4 regions of the Streptomyces sp. NPDC005962 genome follow, and region 1 is predicted to be linked to each of the others. Evidence: riboswitches for the same ligand, from Rfam matches in the RefSeq annotation. Region 1 holds a riboswitch; each other region holds the start of a gene.
What was found. Region 1 has a riboswitch for cobalamin ahead of metE (5-methyltetrahydropteroyltriglutamate--homocysteine S-methyltransferase). Riboswitches for the same ligand answer to the same signal wherever they lie in the genome.

Region 1 (5,489 bases):
CGGCGGCCAGGCCCTGCGCGCCAGCAGCTGCGTCATCGGCGAGCTGTGGTTCCGCGAAGCCGCGCGCATCGAGGGCGATGTGAACCTGCGACGCTCCCAGATCGACCTGCTGCACATCCGTCCCGAGGTCTGGCCCGACCGCGTCAGGATCGACGGCCTCGGCTACCGAAGCCTCGCCCCGCACCTCCCCGCCGAGGAGCGGCTGCCACTGCTGGAACGCGAGAAGGAGGGCTACCTCCCCGCCTCCTACGAGCAGTTGGCCACCGCCTACCGCACCGCGGGCGACGAGGCCGCCGCCCGCACCGTCCAGCTCGCCAAGCTCCGCCGCCACCGCCGCACCCTTCCCCGTTACGCCCGCGCCTGGGGCCACCTCCAGGACGTCACCGTCGGCTACGGCTTCCGCCCCCTGCGCGCCGCCGGGTGGCTCGTCGCCCTGCTGCTGACCGGCACCCTCGCGTTCGCCCTCCACCATCCGCGGCCGCTGAAGTCCGGCGAGGCGCCCGACTTCAACCCGGTCTTCTACACCCTCGACCTGCTCCTCCCCATCGTCGGCTTCGGGCAGGAGGGCGCCTTCGCCCCGCGCGGCGGGTACCAGTGGCTCTCGTACCTCCTGATCGTCACCGGCTGGATTCTGGCCACGACCACCGTGGCGGGCGTCAGCCGTTCGCTGAGCCGTCAGTAGAGAACGGGATCGTGTGTCATCCCGACCGCGTCACTCCTCCGCGAGCACGACGATCGCGTCGCCCTCGTCCAGGACCAGCGGCGCGCCCTTGTCGGGGTTGAGGAAGACACCGTAGGTGGGCGGTACGTCGGCGTGGCGGGCCAGCCGGTAGCCGACGGCCGTCTCGCCGCGCCGCCGTGCCGCCTCGATGACCGTCGCGAAGTTGGCCTCGGCCCCGGGCACCAGGTAGTTGGCGGCCGGTTTGAGGTAGATCTCCGAACCCTCCGGGTCGAAGAGGTCGATGAACACCTTGTAGAGGTCGCGGTTCTCGGTCAGCTGGGTCAGCAGCAGGCTGATGACCTTGGTGCTGACGATGAAGTCGTCGGCCTTGGTGACCTGGGCGATCTCCCGGTTGCTGTCGTCGTTCATCTCCGTGACGATCGAGTACGGGTCGCCGAGCCGCACCTCGATGTCGCGCAAGTGCAGCAGCGTCACCAGCGTCCGGTCGTCGGCGCGCCGGGGGTCGACGGTGTCGTCGGACAGCACCACGATGTGCTGGTAGCGGCCGAGGTCGAGGGACTCCAGGGACGACCTGCGGGTCGGTTCGCACCGCCGGTGGCCGACGGTCAGGTTCCGCAGCCCCTCCGGCACCCCCTTGCGCGGCCGCCGCAGTGCCGCGATGTCCACCGTCGAACCGGGTTCGACGAAGCTGTCCAGCAGCGTGATGAGCTTCGACGCCCGGGAGTTCCAGCCGATCAGCAGGGTGCGGTCCGGCACCGGCGGACGGCCGGGCGCGGTGGTGATCGCCGACGGGACGATCTCGGGCCGGGTGTCGGCGCGCCGTATCAGCAGATCGTCCTCGGCCATCACCAGCAGCTGGTCGTCGGCCCGGACGACGGTGTCCATCGGCGGGTTGACCAGCACCTCGCCGTCGCTCCTGCGCAGCCCGGCGGCCATGCCCAGCGCGTAGTGGCCGAGCGTGTCCGCGTACGACGAACCCGCCAGCGCGGGCTCGTTGCGGAAGTAGAACTCGTTGCCTTCGAAGCTGAGCAGTTCGTTGAAGACGCTGGACAGCCCCGACTGCCGGTGGGCCTGGGCGATGAGCCGTACGGCGATGTCGTCGGCGTCGATGATCAGGGCGCTCGGGCCGGAGGCGAGGCGGGCCGCGGGCAGGTTGTCCGAACTCTCCACGGCCGCCACGACGCTCGGCCGTGTGCCCTTCCACTTGCGGCTGTTGAGCAGCAGAAGCACCTTGATGACGTCCGTGTCGGTGTCGTTCCCGACCGGCGGCAACACCATGATCGACTTGGCGGTGTCGGGGCTCACCAGCTCAAGGTCGCCCCGTTCCAGCGGACTTCCGGAACGGCAGACCACCCGGGTCCGGCCGGTCTCCGGGATGCGGCGGCGGATCTGCTCCTCCATGTCGACCTTGTCGTGGTCGGCGAGGATCACCACACAGGAACGGCGGGTGCTCTGATTGGCCTCCACCAGCTCCGCGATCACCGTGAACACCTGGTCCGACCAGCCCAGCACGATCGTGTGGCCGCGCTCGATCAGATGCGACCGCCCCTTGCGGAGCATCTGTATTCGGTTCTCCAGGCCCGTGGTGAGCACACCGATGAGCGCGCTGACGATGAAGATGCCGCCGATGGTGACCGTGAGCATCAGCACCAGGAACAGCGGTCGGCCAGTGTCCCCGCCCATGGTGCCCGGATCGAGCGTACGCAGCAGACTCATCCAGACGATGCCCGACCAGCCGCCGCTCTTGCGGGTGTCATCGTGGCTGAAGGTGACCGCCAGCGTGGAGACCACGGCTATCAACGCCAGCGAGGCGAGGCCGAGCCAGCCGATCAGGGCGGGCGTCCCCCGGTCCATCGTGCCGTCGAACCAGTACCGCAGCCGGTCCCGCAGCCTCATCGCACGTCCCCATCCCCCCGGCCACCCACCGGACTTACGGTCTCCCAGAGCAGTTGATCATTCTCGCAGGGTTACCCGGGTCCACCGGCCGCCGCGATGGGGGAGACGGCATACGGGCAGGTCACCAGGCGGCGTGGGCCTGCGGACCGGCCTCGACGGACGGTTCGCCGCCCGCCTCGGCGAACGCCTGGAGCGCCTCGATGAGATGACGGCGCTGTCCGGCGGGCATGACGTCGACGATGCGCGCGATCTCCTGGCGGCGCCGATCGGTGACCTCGGCCACGATCCGCCGTCCGGCCGGGGTGAGCGAGATCATGCTCGTACGCCGGTCCTCGGCGGAGACGCCGCGCTCGACCACGCCCGTCGTGACCAGGCGGTCGATCATGCGCATGGCGGTGGACGGCAGGACCCCCAGCTCCGCGGCCAGCCCGGACAGGCTCAGCGGCCCTCCGGCGTCCAGGACGACCAGCATCCGGAACTGCGGCAGCGTGAGGGAGTCCTCCACCGCGGCCAGGGACCGGGCGGAGACGGCGAGGAGCAGCCGGGACGCGGTCAGCACGGCGGTGACCATGGCCTCGGCGTCGGATTCGGGGTCGTGGGGCGCGGGTCCGTGGGTCTCGGGTCCGCCGGACGCGGGCCGGTCGGACTCAACAGGTCCGGTATCCGAGGCATATGTGGCGGTATGTGAGGTATTCGGGGCCTCGGAGTGCGAGGCCTCGATATCGGGCTGGGAGCCTAAGTGACGGCGCGGCATAGGCCCTTTCTACCCTTCGTCCCACCCGGCCGCGCACGCCGCCGCCCGCCCGCCGCCCACCGGTCCACTTCAGGGCAGGGGGATGCCCGATCCGCCGCCACGGCCTAGGCTGGGTCCCGCAGCTGGTTCGCCCTGCCCGCCAGGCAGGCGCGTCGCAAGAGGGAACCCGGTGGAAATCCGGGACTGCCCCGCAGCGGTGAGCGGGAACGACCGCCGTCATACGCACTGGGTCCGGGAGCCGGACCCGGGAAGCGACGGCCAGTAGGTGCCTCGTACGGCACGTCGTCACGACCTGACGTACGTGACGACGTCACAAGGCGCGCCCGCGAGTCCGAAGACCTGCCCGTTGCCCGTGCGCGACCGCTCGCGCGCGGACATCCCGGTGACCTCGAGGGCGGGTCGGCGTACCACCAGGCGGACGCGCGTACCGAACGCGCCGATCCGCCGGGTTCGTCACTCCTTCGCGCCCCCGATCCCGCCGGGATCTTCAAGAGACACGCTCGCGAAGGAGAGCTACGTGACAGCGACATCCGCGGCCGCGGCGGCACGGGCCACCGTGTACGGCTACCCGCGCCAGGGGCACCACCGCGAACTGAAGAAGGCCGTCGAGGGCTACTGGAAGGGCCGGGTCGGCGCCGACGCCCTCCGCGAAACCGCCGCCGACCTGCGCCGGGCGAACTGGCGGCAGCTGGCCGACGCCGGTATCCACGAGGTGCCGACCGGCGACTTCTCGACTTACGACCATGTGCTGGACACCAGCGTCATGGTCGGCGCCGTCCCCGACCGGCACCGCGCCGCCGTCGAAGCCGACGCGCTGGACGGCTACTTCGCCATGGCGCGCGGCAACCAGGAGGCCGCGCCGCTGGAGATGACCAAGTGGTTCGACACCAACTACCACTACCTGGTCCCCGAACTCGGACCCGGCACCGTCTTCAGCGCCAACTCGACGAAGCAGACCGCCGAGCTGTCGGAAGCGGTCACGCTCGGTCACACCGCCCGGCCGGTTCTGGTCGGTCCCGTCACCTACCTCCTGCTCGCCAAGCCCGCCCCCGGCGTCGCGCCGGACTTCGAGCCGCTCACCCTGCTGGACCGGCTGCTGCCGGTGTACGCGGAGGTGCTGGCCGATCTGCGGGCGGCCGGCGCCGAGTGGGTCCAGCTGGACGAACCCGCGCTCGTCCAGGACCGCACCACCGCCGAACTGAACGCCGCCGCCCGCGCGTACCGCGAACTGGGCGCCCTCACCGACCGCCCCCGGCTGCTGGTCGCCTCGTACTTCGACCGCCTCGGCCCGGCCCTGCCGGTCCTGGCCAAGGCACCCGTGGACGGGCTGGCGCTCGACTTCACCGGGCCCGCCGCCGCCAACCTCGACGACCTCGCCGCCGCGGGCGGTCTGCCCGGCAAGCGCCTGGTCGCGGGCGTCGTGGACGGCCGTAACGTATGGATCAACGACCTCGCCGCCTCGCTGTCCACGCTCGGCACCCTGCTCGGCCTCGCCGACCGGGTCGACGTCGCCGCCTCCTGCTCCCTCCTCCACGTCCCCCTCGATACGGCGGCCGAACGCGACATCGACCCCCGGATCGCCCGCTGGCTGGCCTTCGCCCGCCAGAAGACCGCCGAGGTCGCGACCCTCGCCCGCGGCATCGCCCGGGGCACCGGCGCCATCGCCGCCGAACTCGCCGCCAACCGCGCCGACCTGGCCTCCCGGGCCACCTCCGCGCTCACCCGCGACCCGGCCGTACGCGCCCGCGCCGGAGCCGTCACCGACGCCGACGTCCACCGCTCCGCGCCGTACGCCGAGCGCGCCCCGGCCCAGCGCGCCCGGCTGCGGCTGCCCGCGCTGCCGACGACCACCATCGGCTCGTTCCCGCAGACCACCGAGTTGCGCACCGCCCGCGCCGATCTGCGGGCCGGACGCATCGACACCGCCGGATACGAGCAGCGCATCGCGGCCGAGATCCAGGACGTGGTCTCCTTCCAGGAGAAGACCGGCATCGACGTCCTGGTGCACGGTGAGCCCGAACGCAACGACATGGTCCAGTACTTCGCCGAGCAGCTCACCGGCTACCTCGCCACCCAGCACGGCTGGGTGCAGTCCTACGGCACCCGCTACGTCCGCCCCCCGATCCTCGCGGGCGACATCTCCCGGCCCGAGCCCAT
Region 2 (5,489 bases), on a different contig from region 1:
GGCCCGATGACGGCCCGTCGGCGGACGAGAACCCCTCAGCGGGCGAGCGCGGGGATGACGCCGCCCGCGAGAACCGCCTCGCACTGCCGGGGGGAGAGTCGGTGGCGCAGCAGGTACTCCTCGTCCCGGGTGACATTGCGTACCCGCAGGGTACGGTCGTCCGTCCGGGCGAGGGCCTCGTGCAGACCGGACAGCCGCAGCCGGTCGTCGGCCCCGATGCGCTCGTAGTCGCCGGGATCGTCGAATTCGAGGGCGAGGACACCGAAGTTGGCGAGGTTCTGCCAGTGGATGCGGGCGTACGTCTTGGCGATGACGGCTCGTAGCCCGAGGTAGCGCGGGGTGATGGCGGCGTGTTCGCGGGACGAGCCCTGCCCGTAGTTCTCACCGGCGACAATGAGGTGCCCGCCGTCGTCCCGTACCGACGCGGCACGCCGCGGGTAGTCGGGGTCCAGCCGGGTGAGGGTGAACTCGGCCAGCTTCGGGATGTTGGACCGGTAGGGCAGGGCCTTCGCCCCGGCCGGGGAGATCTCGTCCGTCGAGACGTCGTCACCGGCCTTGAGGAGCACCGGGCCTTCGAGGGTGTCCGGCAGCGGGTCGAGGTCGGGCAGGGCCGAGATGTTGGGGCCGCGCCGCAGCCGGACGCGGTGGGCCTCGTCCGGCGGCAGCGGTGGCTCCAGCATGGCGTCGTTGACCGACGCCGGTACGGGGGTGTCCGGTGCGGGAGGGGCCACCGGCAGGCGGTCGGCCCAGTCGCGCGGGTCCGTGATGACGCCGGTCAGCGCGGAGGCCGTGGCGGTCTCCGGCGAGCACAGCCACACCGCGTCGTCCTCGGTGCCGGAGCGGCCGGGGAAGTTGCGCGGGAAGGTACGCAGCGAGTTGCGCCCCGCGGCGGGGGCCTGTCCCATGCCGATGCAGCCGAGACAGCCCGACTGGTGGATACGGCCACCGGCGGCGATCAGGTCGAAGGTGGCGCCGGAACGCGTCAGGTCCTGGAGGATCTCGCGGGACGTCGGGTTGATGTCGAAGCTCACCTCGGGCGCCGTCTGCCGCCCGGCCACCATGGCCGCCGGTACGGCGAAGTCGCGGAACCCGGGGTTGGCGGAGGAGCCGATGACCACCTGTCCGATGGGCTCCCCGGCGGCCTCCCGGACCGGTACGACGTTGCCCGGCGAGGTGGGCCGTGCGATCAGCGGCTCCAGCGACGACAGGTCGATCTCCTCGTCGAGGTCGTACGAGGCGTCCTCGTCCGCGACGATCTCGGTGAAGTCCCCGCCGCGCCCGACCCCGTCGAGGAAGCGGCGCACCGCGTCGTCGGCGGGGAAGACGGTGGTGGTGGCGCCGAGTTCCGCCCCCATGTTCGCGATGACGTGCCGGTCCATGGCGGTGAGGGAGGCCAGCCCGGGCCCGTGATACTCCAGCACGCGCTGGACGCCGCCCTGCACCCCGTGACGGCGCAGCATCTCCAGGATCACGTCCTTGGCGCTGACCCAGGGCGGCAGTTCCCCGGTCAGCCGGATGCCCCAGATCTTCGGCATGGTGAGGTGGAGCGGCCGTCCGGCCATGGCGAGGGCGACTTCCAGACCGCCGGTGCCAATCGCCAGCATGCCCAGCGAGCCGCCCGCGCAGGTGTGCGAGTCGGACCCGGCGAGTGTTCTGCCGGGAGCGCCGAAGTGCTGCATATGGGTCGGGTGGGAGACCCCGTTGCCGGGCTTGGAGAACCACAGGCCGAAGCGGCGGGCGGCCGAGCGCAGGAAGAGGTGGTCCTCGGCGTTGCGCTCGTCGGCCTGGAGGATGTTGTGGTCGACGTACTGGACGCTGACCTGCGTGCGGACCCGGTCCAGCGCCAGCGCCTCCAGCTCCTGCATCACCAGGGTGCCGGTGGCGTCCTGGGTGAGCGTCTGGTCCACGCGCAGCGCGATCTCCTCCCCCGGCTCCATCGGGCCGGACACGAGGTGGTCGCCGATCAGCCACTGCGTCACGGTGCCGTGTGCACGGTTACGGGGCAGGCCCATAGCGGTACCGCCTTCCCGGTGCGGGGGCGGCCGGACCGTCCGGGCGCCACCATGCGGGTTCCCGTTCGGCGGCCGCCATGTCGGTCCCGCCCCACCACAGTCACCCGGACGGACGCCCCCGGCTCCGGCCCCGGGCCGCGGGGGCGTCAGCCGCCGTCGCCGTCCGCGGTGGCCGGGGCGGTGCGGACGGACCAGCGCTGCTCGACCTTGGCGATCCGCCAGTAGGCCAGCGCCGCGGCCCACACCACGACGAACAGCCCGACGATGATGAACCCGACGTTGTCCAGGTTCAGCGCGGATATCCAGCCGGTGACGGCGTCCCGCAGGGCGAGCTTGTCGTGGAGGACGCCGACCAGCTCGATGGTGCCGATGAGGAAGGCCACCGCGATGGACAGACCGGTGATGGCCAGGTTGTAGAACACCTTGCGGACCGGGTTGGAGAACGCCCACTGGTAGGCGAAGTTCATGAAGGTGCCGTCGAGGGTGTCGAAGAGGCTCATCCCGGCGGCGAAGAGCAGCGGCAGGCACAGGATCGCGTACCAGGGCAGCCCCGCGGCGGCGCCGCTTCCGGCCATCACCATCAGCGTGACCTCGGTGGCGGTGTCGAAGCCGAGCCCGAAGAGGAAACCGAGCGGGTACATCTGGCCGGGCCGGGTGATGGACTTCGTGAAGCGGCCCAGGACGCGGTTCATGAAGCCGCGCGCGTCCAGGTGCGCCTCCAGCTCCGTCTCGTCGAACTGCCCGGCGCGCATCGCCCTGAAGACCCGCAGGATGCCGAGCAGGGCGACCAGGTTGAGCGCGGCGATGAGGTAGAGGAAGGTTCCGGACACGGTGGTGCCGATGACGCCGAGCACCTGGTGGGTGCCGGAGTTCTCGTTCACCAGGGTGCCCGCGAGCTGCGTACCGCCCGCGACCAGCGCGGCCAGCAGGACGACGACGCTGGAGTGGCCGAGCGCGAACCAGAAGCCCACCGACACCGGCCGCTTGCCGTCGGCCATCAGCTTGCGGGTGGTGTTGTCGATGGCGGCGATGTGGTCGGCGTCGAAGGCGTGCCGCATGCCGAGGGTGTACGCGGTGATCCCGAGGCCGACGCCGAACGTCCTGGCCCCGGCCTCGTAGTGCTGGGGCGCGACGACCAGGAAGAGCAGGCCGAAGGCGACGGCGTGCAGGGCGACGATCACCGCCAGCAGCCCGGCGGTCCGGACGGTGTCCTCGCGCCGCCAGCGCGTTGCGGTGGGCAGGGTCATGCGGTCACGCTCCAGCACCTCGTGGATCACTTCGTGAGATGCCGCGGCCGGTCTCCTGGCTGACGGGTCGACGCGACCGCCCCTGCCTTCCCGGCCGCGCCCTTGCGGCCAGTGGCTCCGCGGCCTGCTGCTGAGGCCTCGGAACGGGACGGGAACTCCCCGATCACAGTGGCGAGGGCCGCTCCGGTTTCCCACCGGCTTCCCGAACACCACGGCCCGGCAACTGTAGGCGGCACCCCGCAAAACCGGCAAGTGAGGCACTTTCAGCTACGGTCGCGCGCGCGAGGTCGCGGTCGAAGCGCGAGGTGTCGCGGTCACGCGCGCGAGGTGAGGATGCTGAGCGCGTTGGCCGCGACGATGGCGCCGACGCTCGCCCACTCCGTCCACCCCAGGCTCTGGCCGAGGATGATCCATCCGACGACCGCGGCGAGGACCGGGTTGACGCTCATGAAGAGCCCGAAGGTCTGGGCGGGCACCCGGCGCAGGGTGAACAGGTCGGAGAGGTAGGGCACGGCGGAGGAGAGGACACCGGCGGCGATGGCGTACCCGGCCGCCCCCGGCGTCGGCGGGTGCTGGACGGCGATGACGATGCCGACGGGCAGGAACAGCACGGCGGAGAGCGCCGCGGCGGCCGCCGACCCCTGCGCGCCGGGGACACGGCGGCCGACGGTGCGGTTGAGCAGGATGTACGACGCCCAGCAGGCGGCGGCCAGCAGCCCGAGCCCGAGGCCCGTGTAGTCGGTCGACGGCTGAGGGCGCATCAGCGTGACCACGCCCGCCAGGGCGACCAGCGCGCAGCACGCGTCCGTGCGGCGGCGGGAGGCGGACAGGGCGATGGTCAGCGGGCCGAGGAACTCCAGGGTCACCGCCAGCCCGAGGCCGATGCGGTCGATGGCGCTGTACAGGGACAGGTTCATGGCGCCGAAGACCAGGGCCAGCAGCACCACCGGCCACCACTGCTCCTTGGTGAAGGACCGCCAGCGGGGGCGGCCGACGGCCAGCAGGACGACGGCGGCGACGTACTGGCGTACCGCGACGACGCCGGTGGCCCCGAGGACGGGGAAGGCGAGGGAGCCGATCGCGGCGCCGGTCTGGTTGGACAGGCCGCTGCCGGCCATGGTGAGCACACCGGACAGCGGCGTCCCGGCCGGTTTCCGGTCCGGATCGCTGGCGCTGGTGGGGTGTGACGGGGCGGTCCGGTGCGCGGGGGCAGGAGCGGGAGCGGTGGCGTGGGCTGCGTCCATACCCCGATCGTGCGGTCGGGCGATCGTTGCGCAAAATGCGTTGAGCGTCGTACCTATACGCTGTGGTTATGGATGTGGAGCTGCGGCAGCTGCGCTGTCTCGTCGCGATCGTGGACGAGGGCACGTTCACCGACGCCGCCATCGCGCTCGGGGTGTCGCAGGCGGCCGTGTCCCGCACGCTGGCCTCGCTCGAACGCGCCCTCGGGGTACGCCTGTTGCGGCGTACCTCCCGGACAGTGACCCCGACCGGCACCGGACTGCGGGTGGTGGCGCAGGCCCGGCGGGTGCTCGGGGAAGTGGACGATCTGGTGCGGGAGGCCACGTCGGGCCACACCCGGCTGCGGATCGGCTACGCCTGGTCGGCGCTGGGCAGCCACACCCCCGCCTTCCAGCGCCGCTGGGCCGCCGCGCATCCGGAGACCCGGCTGCACCTCGTCCGGGTCAACGCCACCACGGCCGGTCTGGCGGAAGGCGCCTGTGACCTGGCCGTACTGCGCAGGCCGCTGGAGGACCACCGCTTCGACTCGGCCATCGTGGGGCTGGAGCGGCGGCTGTGCGCGATGGCGGCGGACGACCCGCTGGCCTCGCGCCGCTCCATCAGGCTCGCCGACATCGGCGAGCGCACGCTGCTGGTCGACCGGCGGACCGGCACCACCACGCCCGAGCTGTGGCCGCCCGGTTCCCGCCCGGCCACCGAGGAGACGCAGGACATCGAGGACTGGCTCAACCTGATCTCCACGGGCAGCTGCGTGGGGATGACGGCCGAGTCGACCGCCCACCAATACCCGCGGCCCGGCATCGTGTACCGACCGGTACGCGACGCCGAGCCGATCGCGGTGCGGCTGGGCTGGTGGCGGGACGATCCGCATCCGGCGGGGCAGGCAGTGATCGAACTGCTCACCGCGCTCTACCGGGCGGGATGACCCGCGCGTCTGTCCGCTATCCGCTATTCGCTATCCGTTAGTAGAAGTGCCGCCGTCCGGCGA
Region 3 (5,489 bases), on a different contig from region 1:
CGAGCTGAGCTTGCCGATGGTCGGCGCGGCCATGAAGAGGTTCAGCGACTGGCTCTGGTCGAGGTACGGGGTGCGGGCCGCCGCCATGTCGATCAGGGCGCGCTGCGGGATCTCCCACGCGGTCCGGTACAGATCCCGTACCTCCTGCGGCACCCAGGAGAGGTCCTGGACCGAGCCGTTGGCCTCGCGCAGCGCGTCACGGGTCTGGGTGTCCCATACGCCGAGCTTCTTGAGGTCGTTCACCAGGTAGTTGTTGACCTGGAGGAACTCACCGCTGAGCGTCTCGCGCTTGAAGAGGTTGGAGACCTGCGGCTCGATGCACTCGTACACGCCCGCGATGGAGGCGATGGTGGCGGTCGGCGCGATGGCCAGCAGCAGCGAGTTGCGCATGCCGGTCGTCGCCATCCGCGTCCGCAGAGCCTCCCAGCGCTCGGGCCAGGTGGCCGTGGCGCCGGTGTAGTGGTCCGGGTGGAGCACGCCGCGCGCGGTGCGGGTCTCGGCCCAGGCCGGGTGGGGGCCGTGGCGCTCGGCGAGGTCGCAGGACGCCTCGTACGCGGCGAGCATGATGCGCTCGGAGATCCGGGTGGAGAGCGCCGTCGCCTCGGCCGAGTCGAACGGCAGCCGCAGCCGGAAGAAGACGTCCTGGAGGCCCATCAGCCCCAGACCCACCGGGCGCCAGCGGGAGTTGGACGCCCCGGCCTCCTCGGTGGGGTAGAAGTTGATGTCCACCACGCGGTCGAGGAAGGTCACGGCGGTCCGGACCGTCTTGTCCAGCCGCTCCCAGTCCATCTCGCCGCCCTCGCCCAGGTGGGCGGCGAGGTTGACCGAGCCGAGGTTGCAGACGGCCGTCTCGCCGTCGTTGGTGACCTCCAGGATCTCGGTGCACAGGTTGGAGGAGTGGACGACCCGGCCCGCCTCGGCGGTCTGGTTGGCGGTGCGGTTGGCGGCGTCCTTGAACGTCATCCAGCCGTTGCCGGTCTGCGCGAGGGTGCGCATCATCCGGGAGTACAGCTGGCGCGCCGGAACCTGCTTGAGCGCCCGGCCCTCCGCCTCGGCCTTCCGGTACGCGGCGTCGAACTCGTCACCCCACAGGTCGACCAGCTCGGGCGCGTCCGCCGGCGAGAACAGCGACCAGTCGGCGTCCGCCTCGACCCGGCGCATGAACTCGTCCGGAATCCAGTGCGCGATGTTGAGGTTGTGGGTGCGGCGGGCCTCTTCGCCCGTGTTGTCCCGCAGCTCCAGGAACTCCTCCAGGTCCGCGTGCCAGGTCTCCAGGTAGACGCAGGCCGCGCCCTTGCGCCGGCCGCCCTGGTTGACGGCCGCCACGGAGGCGTCGAGCGTGCGCAGGAACGGCACGATGCCGTTGGAGTGCCCGTTGGTGCCACGGATCAGCGAACCGCGGGCGCGGATGCGCGAGTACGACAGGCCGATGCCGCCCGCGTGCTTCGACAGCCGCGCCACCTGGTGGTAGCGGTTGTAGATCGAGTCCAGCTCGTCCAGCGGCGAGTCCAGCAGGTAGCAGGACGACATCTGCGGGTGCCGGGTGCCGGAGTTGAACAGCGTGGGGGAGCTGGGCAGGTACGACAGCGTGCTGGTCATCCGGTACAGCTCGGCGACGTCGCCCACCGCCCGCTCGGACAGGTCCTCGGCGAGCCCGCAGGCCACCCGCAGCAGGAAGTGCTGCGGGGTCTCGACGACCTGACGGGTGATCGGGTGGCGCAGCAGATACCGGCTGTGCAGGGTGCGCAGCCCGAAGTAGCCGAAGCGGTCGTCGGCGCCGTCGGCCAGCGCCTGGTCGACCAGCGCGTCCAGCCGGGCGGCGTGGGTGGTGACGAACTCGGCGGTGGAGTCGGCGATCAGGCCCTCGCGGTGGCCCACGGCGACGGAGGCGGAGAAGGAGTCCGCACCCTGCCCGGCCGCCTCATCGGCGATCGCGCGGGTCAGCAGCCGCGCGGCGAGCTTGGAGTACTCCGGCTCCTCGCCGATGAGCCCGGCCGACGCCTCGGTCGCCAGGGAACGCAACTCCGCCTCGTCCGAACCGGGGTGGCGGCCGCGCAGGGCGGCGGCCGCGACCCTGCCGGGGTCGGTGGCGGGCAGGTCGGCGGTGAGCGCCGTCAGGGTCCGCAGCAGGGCGGTCCCGGGCGCGTCGGCCGCTGCCGTGAAGTCCGTTGCCTCTGAAACCGGATCGGCGGGCGCGATGGTCACTGAAGTGTTCTCCCTCGCTCGGCTGGGGGCCTTCGAGGGCGGTGCGCGATGGCCGCTCACGGGCATGCCGATTCCGCTTCAGGGCACACCGCGCAGCGTCCATCGACCCAACCCGCGAGGCCCGGACGTATGCAGACGGCCGTCGGCAGGTCATCGGACTCACGGGTACGCGAAAGCGCACACGTACACCGTTGCGGGACAGTTCCGGATTCGCACCGGATTCCCCTGCGGCGACAGCGAGCACGAGCATACATCTTGTGTCGCGCTGCGCACGCGCCCCCAGATGTTGTGTCGTCAGCTGGGTGGATTCGCATAAATGTGCTAGTCGCGTCGGCTTTGGCCGCGCTGGAATCCCAGGGAAAACTAGCTTCCCGGACCGCTCGTCCGCCATTCGTCCAGGGCACGGGCGAGGCGCTCGCGGTAGCCCGCGTAGCCGTCCCCGTAGGCGCCGAGAAGCTCGCTCCGGGGCTCGACGGTACGGGAAGCGGCGCGCCAGTGGGACGCGTCCACGGGGTCGCCCAGCGACCGCCAGGCGACCGCGACGGCGCCCCGCGCGCCGACTTCCGGCTCGTCCGGGACGACCACCGGGTGACCCATCACATGGGCGAAAATCTCCGTCCAGGCGGCGGACCGTACGCCTCCGCCGCACAGCGCGAGCCGCCCCGAGAGCCCGGCCGCCTCCAGGCAGTGGCGGGCCGCGTAGGCGATGGCCTCGCAGACGGCCCGTACGGCGTCGGCACGGGTGGTGGCGAGGCCGAGGCCGTCCAACCGCCCCTGGGCGGCGGGTTCCACGAACGGGGCGCGCTCCCCGGCGCCGGACAGGAAGGGCAGCGCGGTCACCCCGTTCGCGCCCGGCGGGCTCTGCGCGAGCAGGGCGTCCAACTCGGCCGTGGTCGTCCCTGTGAGATCGAGCACCCATCGCAGCGCGGCGGTGCCGACCATCGCGGGCATCGCGCGCAGCCAGCGGTCCGGGTCGGGGGTGCACAGCCACATCCCGGCCGGATCGGCGGCCGGGTCCACCGCCGCGCGGTCGGTGAGCACCTGGCAGGCCAGCGTGGTGCCGACGGTGAGCAGTCCGTCGCCCACGTCCCGCACCCCGCTGCCGATGGCGCACGCCGGAAGGTCGTACGGGCCGGAGACGACGGGCAGTCCGGGCGGCAGCCCGGTCAGCCGGGCCCCCTCGTCGTCCAGCGCGAGGACGCCGCCGGGCGCGGCGGGCGGGGGCAGCAGCCGGGCGTGGTCGGCCAGTCCGCACAGCTGCAGGGCGCCCGGCACATACGTACGGGTGGTGACATCCAGGAACGGCAGCGAGGCGTCGGAGGCGTCCACGGTGATGACGCCCGTCAGTCGCTGGGCGACGGCGTCCACGCAGTAGCCCGCGACCGCCGCCCGCTCCAGAGCCTCCGGCTCGTGCTCGGCCAGCCAGCGCAGCAGCGGGGCGTGGCAGCCCGGGAACAGCCCGGAGCCCGTGAGGGCGTAGAGGGCGGCGAGGGTGCCGTCGGCGCGCCAGCGGGCGACGGTCCCGCCTCCCCGGCCGTCCAGCCAGGAGATCGGCGGACGCACCGCCCGGCCCGCCTCGTCGCGCAGCCACAGCCCGTCGCCCTGGCCGGTGAGCGCGAGCGCGGCGGGCGGGCCGGGGAGCGCCGCGGCCACTTCGCGCACCACCTCGGCGACCGTGCGCAGCACGTCCTCCAGGTCCTGTTCGACCCGGCCGCCGGGAAGCCGGTCCAGTCGACTGGGGCGGGCGGCGGAGGCGAGGGCGGCCCCGTCGCGGCCGAAGGCCACGGCCTTGGTGACGGAGGTGCCGACATCCACTCCGATGATCGCGCGCATGGCCTGCCGCCCTCCGGAACTCGGTGCTCCATCACATCAGCGATGCTAGATTTAACACTCGATACGTGATGAGGCAATGGCGCACACACTGGCCGACGCAGGGGAGCCCCGGATGACCGCCCGACTGCTGCTCGTACGCCACGGGGAGACCGTGTGGCACGCGGAGAACCGGTACGCCGGAATCTCGGACATCGCGTTGACCGAGCGCGGCCACCGGCAGGCGCGGGCCCTCGCCCACTGGGTGCGGGGCCGTGGGATCGACGCGGTGGCCTGTTCCCCGCTCGGCCGCGCGCGGCACACCGCCGGACCGGCCGCCACCGCGCTGTCCCTGGTCCCCGAAGTCGTCGAGGACCTGCGCGAGATGGACTTCGGATGGGGCGAGGGCCGCACCCTCGCCGAGATGGAGGCGGAGGACGCGGCGGCCGTCCGGGCGTTCCGCGACGACCCCGAGACCGGTGCCTTCCCCGGCTCGGAGCGGCCCGGTGCGGCCGCGGCCCGGGCCGTCGTCGCCCTGCGCCGGCTGGCCGCCGCGCATCCGGACCGTACGGTGCTCGTCGTGGCGCACAACAGCCTGCTGCGGGCGGCGCTGTGCACCCTGCTCGGCATCCCCGTCGGCCGCTACCGCACGGTCTTCCCCCGGCTGGACAACGCGGCGGTGACCGAGATCGGCATCGACGGCGACCGCACGGCGCTGCGCTCCCTGAACGTGCCGACGGACAGCGCGTCGACCGGCGGCATGACGGGAGAGTCCCGCCCATGACCGCGGCCCGCTCCCAGGACGCCCGCAGACAGACCATCACCGAACACGTCCTCGCGCACTCCACCGCCACCGCGGCGGAGCTGGCCGAACTGACCGGCGTCAGCCTGATGACCGTGCACCGGGACCTGGACGAACTGGCCCGGCTCGGCGTGCTGCGCAAGTTCCGGGGCGGGGTCTCGGCCCTGCCCTCGTCGGTCTTCGAATCCAGCCTCGCCTACCGGATGGGCGCCCACCGGGCCGAGAAGGAGGCGGTGGCCGCCACCGCCGCGGAGCTGGTCGAGCCCGGGATGTCGGTGATGCTGGACGACTCCACGACCGCCCTCGCGCTCGCCCGGCTGCTGGTGGAGTCCGCCCCGCTGACGGTGGTGACCAACGCCCGGAAGGTGATCGAGGTCTTCGCCGGGGTGCCCCGCATCCGGCTGATCGGGCTCGGCGGGGAGTACTCGCACACCCATGACTCCTTCCTCGGCGTGCCGTGCGCGGAGGCGATCGCGGCGCTGTCGGTGGACCTGGCGCTGGTCAGCACCTCGGCCATGGACGCGTCGGCCACGTACCACCAGGAGCAGGACGTGGTGCTGGTCAAACGCGCCATGCTCGCCGCCGCCGCCCGCACGGTGCTGCTGATGGACGCGTCCAAGACCCGGCGCACGGCGCTGCACCGGCTGCGCCCGCTGGCCGACTTCGACCATCT
Region 4 (5,489 bases), on a different contig from region 1:
CCGACCGGCAGCTCCACCATCCGCGCGGGGCGCGCGTCCCCGGCGACGGTCTCGTGCGGTCCGTCCGGGCAGTCCGGGTCGGGCGCGGCCGGATCGCAGGAGAAGCGGCATCCGGGGACGACGCCGACCGGCGGCAGCAGGGTGGACAGGGCGCGCACGGCCGTCGACTTGGCCGTGCCCTTCTCGCCGCGCACCAGCACGCCGCCCACGGCGGGCGAGACGGCGTTGAGGAGCAGGGCTAGCCGCATGTCGTCCATTCCGACGACCGCGGTGAACGGGTAGGCAGTGGTGGTCATGCTCGGGTACCTCCTACGGTGCGTGCGCGGTCGGTGCGTGCGGGCTCGCGTCTCGTGCTCAATCCGTTCCTCCCGGCGCTCCGGGCGGTACGAAGGGCAGTCCGTCCGGTACGCCGCCCTCGATGAGCCTCAGCAGCGCGTCCGTGTCCGCGTGCTCCTCGATCAGATCGCCCAGCCGGTCGAGCTGCTCCTCGCGCAGCTCCCCGAAGCGGGTGTCCGGCGCGGGCACGAACGCCCGGCCCGCCGCCTCCGCGACCCGCCGCAGGAAGGCGCGGCGGAAGCCGTCGCTCTCCAGTGAGCCGTGCCAGTGCGTGCCCCATACGGAGCCCACCCGGCAGCCGTCCAGGAAGGGTTCGTCGCCGCCGCCCTGCAGTTCGGCGATCCCGTGGTGGATCTCGTAGCCCTCCACCCGTTCGCCCAGCGCCTCGCCGACCGGCCGGGCCAGGGTCTTACCTGCGGCGAAGCGGACCCGTACGGGCAGCAGCCCGAGGCCCGCGACCGTTCCGGCCTTCGACTCGACCTCGTCCTCGATTCGCTCGCCGAGCGCCTGGAAGCCGCCGCAGATGCCGAGCACCGGCCGCCCCTCCGCGGCCCGCCGCGCGATCGCGTCGGCGAGGCCGCGCTCGCGCAGCCACTCCAGCGCGCGCACGGTCCCCCGAGTGCCCGGCAGCACCACCAGATCGGCGTCGGCCAGCTCCTCCGGGCGGTCCACGAAGCGCACGATCACGCCCGGCTCGGCGGCCAGCGCGTCCACGTCGGTGAAGTTGGACATCAGCGGTACGGCGGTCACCGCGACCCGCAGCAGGTCCGCGCCGTGCGGCGGTGCGACGACGCTCTCGCGCACCGTGCCGCGCAGCGAGACGCGCAGTCCGTCCTCCTCGTCGATGCCGAGGCCGTGCGCGTACGGCAGCACGCCGACGGTCGGCCGCCCGGTGAGGTCGCGCAGCATGTCCAGACCGGGTTCCAGCAGGGTCACGTCGCCGCGGAACTTGTTCACCACATAGGCGGCGATATGCCGCTGGTCCTCGCGGGACAGCAGCGCGGTCGTGCCGAAGAAGGACGCGAAGACGCCGCCGCGGTCGATGTCCCCGACCACGACGACCGGCAGCCCGGCGGCCCGGGCCAGCCCCAGGTTGACGATGTCGGTACGGCGCAGATTGATCTCGGCCGGGCTGCCCGCGCCCTCGCAGATCACCGCGTCGTGGGTGCGCCGCAGCTCGTTCAGACAGTCGGTGACGGTCTCCAGGAGGCCTTCGCGCCGCCACTCCGCGTGGTAGCCACGCGCGCTCATCTCGCCCACCGGCTTGCCGAGCAGCACCACCTGGCTGCTGCGGTCGCTGCCCGGCTTCAGCAGGACCGGGTTCATCAGGGCGCTCGGTTCGGCGCGCGCGGCGGCGGCCTGCATGGCCTGGGCCCGCCCGATCTCGGCGCCGTCCTTGGTGACGAAGGAGTTGAGCGACATGTTCTGCGCCTTGAACGGGGCGACCCGGAGCCCTTTGCGCGCCAGCCAGCGGCAGATGCCCGCCGTGACGACGCTCTTACCGGCGTCCGAGGTCGTCCCCGCGATGAGCAGTCCGCCCCCCAGGGTCATCGGTTCACCCTTTCCTGATCGGCTCCGGAGCCCTGAGGGGCACCGGAGCGAGCCGCGACGGTGGTGAGCAGGGCCAGCGCCGCCACCCGCCGCGAGAGGCGGATCGCGCGCGGGATGTCGGCCGCCGTCACGGGACGGCCGCCCGGGTTCAGCACGGGGCGGTGCTCGACCCGGCCCCCGTACGTCAGCGTGCCGCCCAGCCGGACGCCCAGCGCGCCCGCGAACGACGCCTCCACCGGGCCCGCGTTGGGGCTCGGGTGGCGTCCGCCGTCGGCGCGCCAGGCGCGCCGCGCGCCGCGCGGGTCGGGCCCGGCGAGGGTGGCCAGCACCGCGGTGAGACGGGCGCCGGGCCAGCCCGCGGCGTCGTCCAGCCGGGCCGCGGCCCAGCCGAACCGGCGGTATCGGGCCGACTTGTGGCCCACCATGGCGTCCAGCGTGTTGACGGCCCGGAAGCCGACGAGCCCCGGCACCCCGGCCACGGCCCCCCACACCAGCGCGCCCACCACCGCGTCCGAGGTGTTCTCGGCCACCGACTCGACGACCGCCCGCGCGATCTGCCGCTCGTCCAGGGCCTGCGGATCGCGTCCGCACAGATGGGGCAGCCGCTCCCGCGCGGCGTCGACGTCCCCGGCGGCCAGCGCGTCACCGATGGCCCGGGCCTCCCGGACCAGCGAGGTACCGCCCAGCACGGCCCAGGTGGTGGCGGCGGTCAGCGCGGCGTCGGCGGCACGGGAGGGCCCCACGAGGGTGCGTACGGTACGCGCCAGCAGCGCGGCACCGGCGGCCGCACCGCCCGCGCACAGCGCGGTGTGCAGGGCCCCGGAACCGCGGTGGTCGCGCCACAGCCGCCGCTCGACGGCCGCGGCGGCGCGCCCGAACGCGGCCACCGGATGGCCGCGGCGCGGATCGCCCGTGGCGAGGTCGCCGAGGAAGCCGAGTGCGGCGCCGCACGCGTACGAGGCGTGATCGGCACGCATCCTTCAGACCGCCGTCATGCCTCTGCGGCGGGGACCGCCGCCGAGCATACGGACAGTTGGAGCTGACGGCGTGGCAGTGCCGGGCATGGCGGTATGTCCTCACTCAGGGTCCGCGCCCTGGTTCGACGTGACCGGCGGTGAAAGTCTCCTGGCTCCCGGATCGGCGGCTCTCCCGGTCTTCCAGCCCTCCTCGCTACGGACGGCCGTGACCCCTTGCGGTGAGGGGAGAGCGCTCCCCGGTGACAGTGGCGGGACCGCGCCGGATTCTCACCGGCTTCCTCTCCTGCCGCCGTTTGGCTCGGGAAGTCCACCATGGGGTGCGAATGGCCGTCAACTCGCATTTGACCTGCGATGCCAGAGTGTGCGGAGCTCCACAGGCGCACACCTGGCAACGACCGCGGGGCGGCGGGCGCCGATAGCGCCCACCGCCCCGCGGCTTCCGTGGCTTTCAGGCCACGATCAGATAGATGCCGTACGCCACCACCGCGGCGCACAGCGCGAAACAGGCGTACGCGCCGGTGCGCGCAACCGGGGACGCGCCGCCCGCGGTGGCCTGGGGCTGCGCCTGAGCCGTACGGGAGGTGCCCATGATGCCCAGGGTGAAGACCCCTACGACGCCGACCGTTGCCGCGAGGCTGATGCCGAAGACCTGGCCGAGTGCCGCCCAGTCGATCTGCATGGTGTGTGCTCCCTGTCAGCTGCTGGAACGGGTTCCCGCGGCGGCGGGAGTGGGTGCGGAGGGGGACGAGGCGTTCCGGGTATCCGTGCCGCGCGTGCCGTCGGTGCCGGCGGTGGCAGACACGGTCGTCGGCTGTGCGGACCCGGCCGAGGCGGCCTTCCCGGCGGGCGGCGGGGCCACCGACCGCACGGCGGCGGTGACGACACCGACCGGCTCGGCGGACTCCGCACCCGGCGCGTTCACGTTGCTGGCGTCCACCGGCTTGCGCCGCGAGAGCACCCAGATGACACCGCAGCCGAGCACCGCGAGGACGGCGACCGCGGCGATGCCCCCGCTGCCCTGGCCGGCCAGGAGCGCCGCACCGGCGGCCACCAGACCGGCGGCCGGGAGGGTCAGCACCCACGCGACGACCATGCGGCCCGCGGTCGACCAGCGCACCACCCCGCCCTTGCGGCCGACGCCCGCGCCCATGACGGCGCCCGAGCAGACCTGCGTGGTGGACAGCGCGAAACCGATGTGGGAGGAGGCCAGGATGACGGTCGCGGCGCCGGTCTGGGCGGCGAAGCCCTGCGGCGGCTGGATGTCGGTGATGCCCTTGCCCATGGTGCGGATGATGCGCCAGCCGCCCAGGTAGGTGCCGAGGGCGATGGCGAGACCGGCGGAGACGATCACCCACATGGGCGGGTCGGAGTCGGGGGCGATGACGCCGCCGGTGACCAGCGCGAGGGTGATGACGCCCATGGTCTTCTGTGCGTCGTTGGTGCCGTGGGCCAGGGATACCAGGGCGGCCGAGGCGATCTGCCCGGCGCGGTAGCCCTTCGCGGTGTCCTCCGCGGCCCGGTCGCGGGCCAGCCGGTAGGTGAGCCGGGTGGCGGCCACCGTGGCGATGCCCGCCACGACCGGCGCGGCCACGGCCGGGATGAGGACCTTCATGACGACCGCGTCGCCGTTGACCCCGTCCATGCCGACGGAGACCACGGTGGCGCCGATGAGGCCGCCGAAGAGGGCGTGTGAGGAGCTGGACGGAAGACCGGCCAGCCAGGTCACCAGATTCCAGAGGATCGCGCCGACCAGCCCCGCGAAGATCACCTCGGGCTGGATGCCGGACCCCTCGTCGATGATGCCGCCGGAGATGGTCTTGGCGACCTCTATGGAGAGGAAGGCGCCGACGAGGTTCAGGACTGCCGACATCGCCACCGCGACCCGGGGACCGAGTGCTCCGGTGGAGATGGTGGTGGCCATGGCGTTGGCCGTGTCGTGGAAGCCGTTCGTGAAGTCGAACACCAAGGCCGTGACGATCACGATCCCGATGAGAAGCGTGATGTGTTCCATACACCCGGTCAATCAGTTCGGAGGGCGGTCAGTGCCACGGTGAACGTAAGGAAACTGGGTGAACGGGAGATGAACTGAGGCGGGCTTCATGGTGACGCGGGCGCGGTGGTGTGAGAACGGCTGGTTTTCGACCGGACTCCCTTTCGCCATACGGTATTTGACATCCATACATCGGGCTGATGTAAGCCGCTCCGTCCGGTGTTCCTGTGGAAGGATCACGCCCGGAGGTGAGGGCCCATGACGGAGCCGCGATCGGCACGACAGCCGCAGTCCGTACGACGGACGCAGTCGGCGCGACGGCCGCAGCCGAGGCTGACCCAGCCCCTGCGGCAGGCCTGGGCGCATGTGGTGCGGACGGCCCGCAGAACCACCGCCGACGGGCTCGTCGTCGGCACCTCGGGCAATGTGTCGGTCCGGGTCGGCGACACCGTCCTGGTGACCCCGAGCGGCGTCCCGTACGACCGGCTCGGCCCGCGTGACGCGGTCGGCGTCGACCTCGACGGCCGCCAGGTGCTGGGCACGCTCGCGCCCACCAGCGAGCTCCCCATGCACCTCGCCGTCTACCGTCACACGGACGACGCCTCAGCCATCGTCCACACCCATGCCGTTCACGC

Region 2: linked by a shared signal. The riboswitch ahead of ABZ370_RS05355 (HoxN/HupN/NixA family nickel/cobalt transporter) and the one ahead of metE (5-methyltetrahydropteroyltriglutamate--homocysteine S-methyltransferase) in region 1 are both predicted to bind cobalamin.
Region 3: linked by a shared signal. The riboswitch ahead of ABZ370_RS22290 (ribonucleoside-diphosphate reductase subunit alpha) and the one ahead of metE (5-methyltetrahydropteroyltriglutamate--homocysteine S-methyltransferase) in region 1 are both predicted to bind cobalamin.
Region 4: linked by a shared signal. The riboswitch ahead of ABZ370_RS21880 (cobalamin biosynthesis protein) and the one ahead of metE (5-methyltetrahydropteroyltriglutamate--homocysteine S-methyltransferase) in region 1 are both predicted to bind cobalamin.

Annotation. Positions count from the first base shown of each region.
Region 1 is NZ_JBEXVE010000001.1:130,758-136,246, forward strand. Features, by position in the region: gene ABZ370_RS00650 (membrane-associated oxidoreductase) at 1-682, shown strand, start outside; gene ABZ370_RS00655 (potassium transporter TrkA) at 713-2,578, opposite strand; gene ABZ370_RS00660 (MarR family transcriptional regulator) at 2,700-3,149, opposite strand; cobalamin riboswitch at 3,439-3,694, shown strand; gene metE (5-methyltetrahydropteroyltriglutamate--homocysteine S-methyltransferase) at 3,850-5,489, shown strand, end outside.
Region 2 is NZ_JBEXVE010000002.1:398,090-403,578, reverse strand. Features, by position in the region: gene ABZ370_RS05360 (aconitate hydratase) at 36-2,012, opposite strand; gene ABZ370_RS05355 (HoxN/HupN/NixA family nickel/cobalt transporter) at 2,159-3,259, opposite strand; cobalamin riboswitch at 3,287-3,488, opposite strand; gene ABZ370_RS05350 (EamA family transporter) at 3,574-4,503, opposite strand; gene ABZ370_RS05345 (LysR family transcriptional regulator) at 4,572-5,426, shown strand; gene ABZ370_RS05340 (DUF6131 family protein) at 5,464-5,489, opposite strand, start outside.
Region 3 is NZ_JBEXVE010000013.1:4,903-10,391, forward strand. Features, by position in the region: gene ABZ370_RS22290 (ribonucleoside-diphosphate reductase subunit alpha) at 1-2,205, opposite strand, end outside; cobalamin riboswitch at 2,332-2,472, opposite strand; gene ABZ370_RS22295 (FGGY-family carbohydrate kinase) at 2,569-4,038, opposite strand; gene ABZ370_RS22300 (histidine phosphatase family protein) at 4,151-4,798, shown strand; gene ABZ370_RS22305 (DeoR/GlpR family DNA-binding transcription regulator) at 4,795-5,489, shown strand, end outside.
Region 4 is NZ_JBEXVE010000012.1:192,222-197,710, forward strand. Features, by position in the region: gene ABZ370_RS21870 (putative cobaltochelatase) at 1-296, opposite strand, end outside; gene ABZ370_RS21875 (cobyric acid synthase) at 355-1,887, opposite strand; gene ABZ370_RS21880 (cobalamin biosynthesis protein) at 1,884-2,864, opposite strand; cobalamin riboswitch at 3,006-3,146, opposite strand; gene ABZ370_RS21885 (hypothetical protein) at 3,313-3,543, opposite strand; gene ABZ370_RS21890 (inorganic phosphate transporter) at 3,559-4,875, opposite strand; gene ABZ370_RS21895 (class II aldolase/adducin family protein) at 5,113-5,489, shown strand, end outside.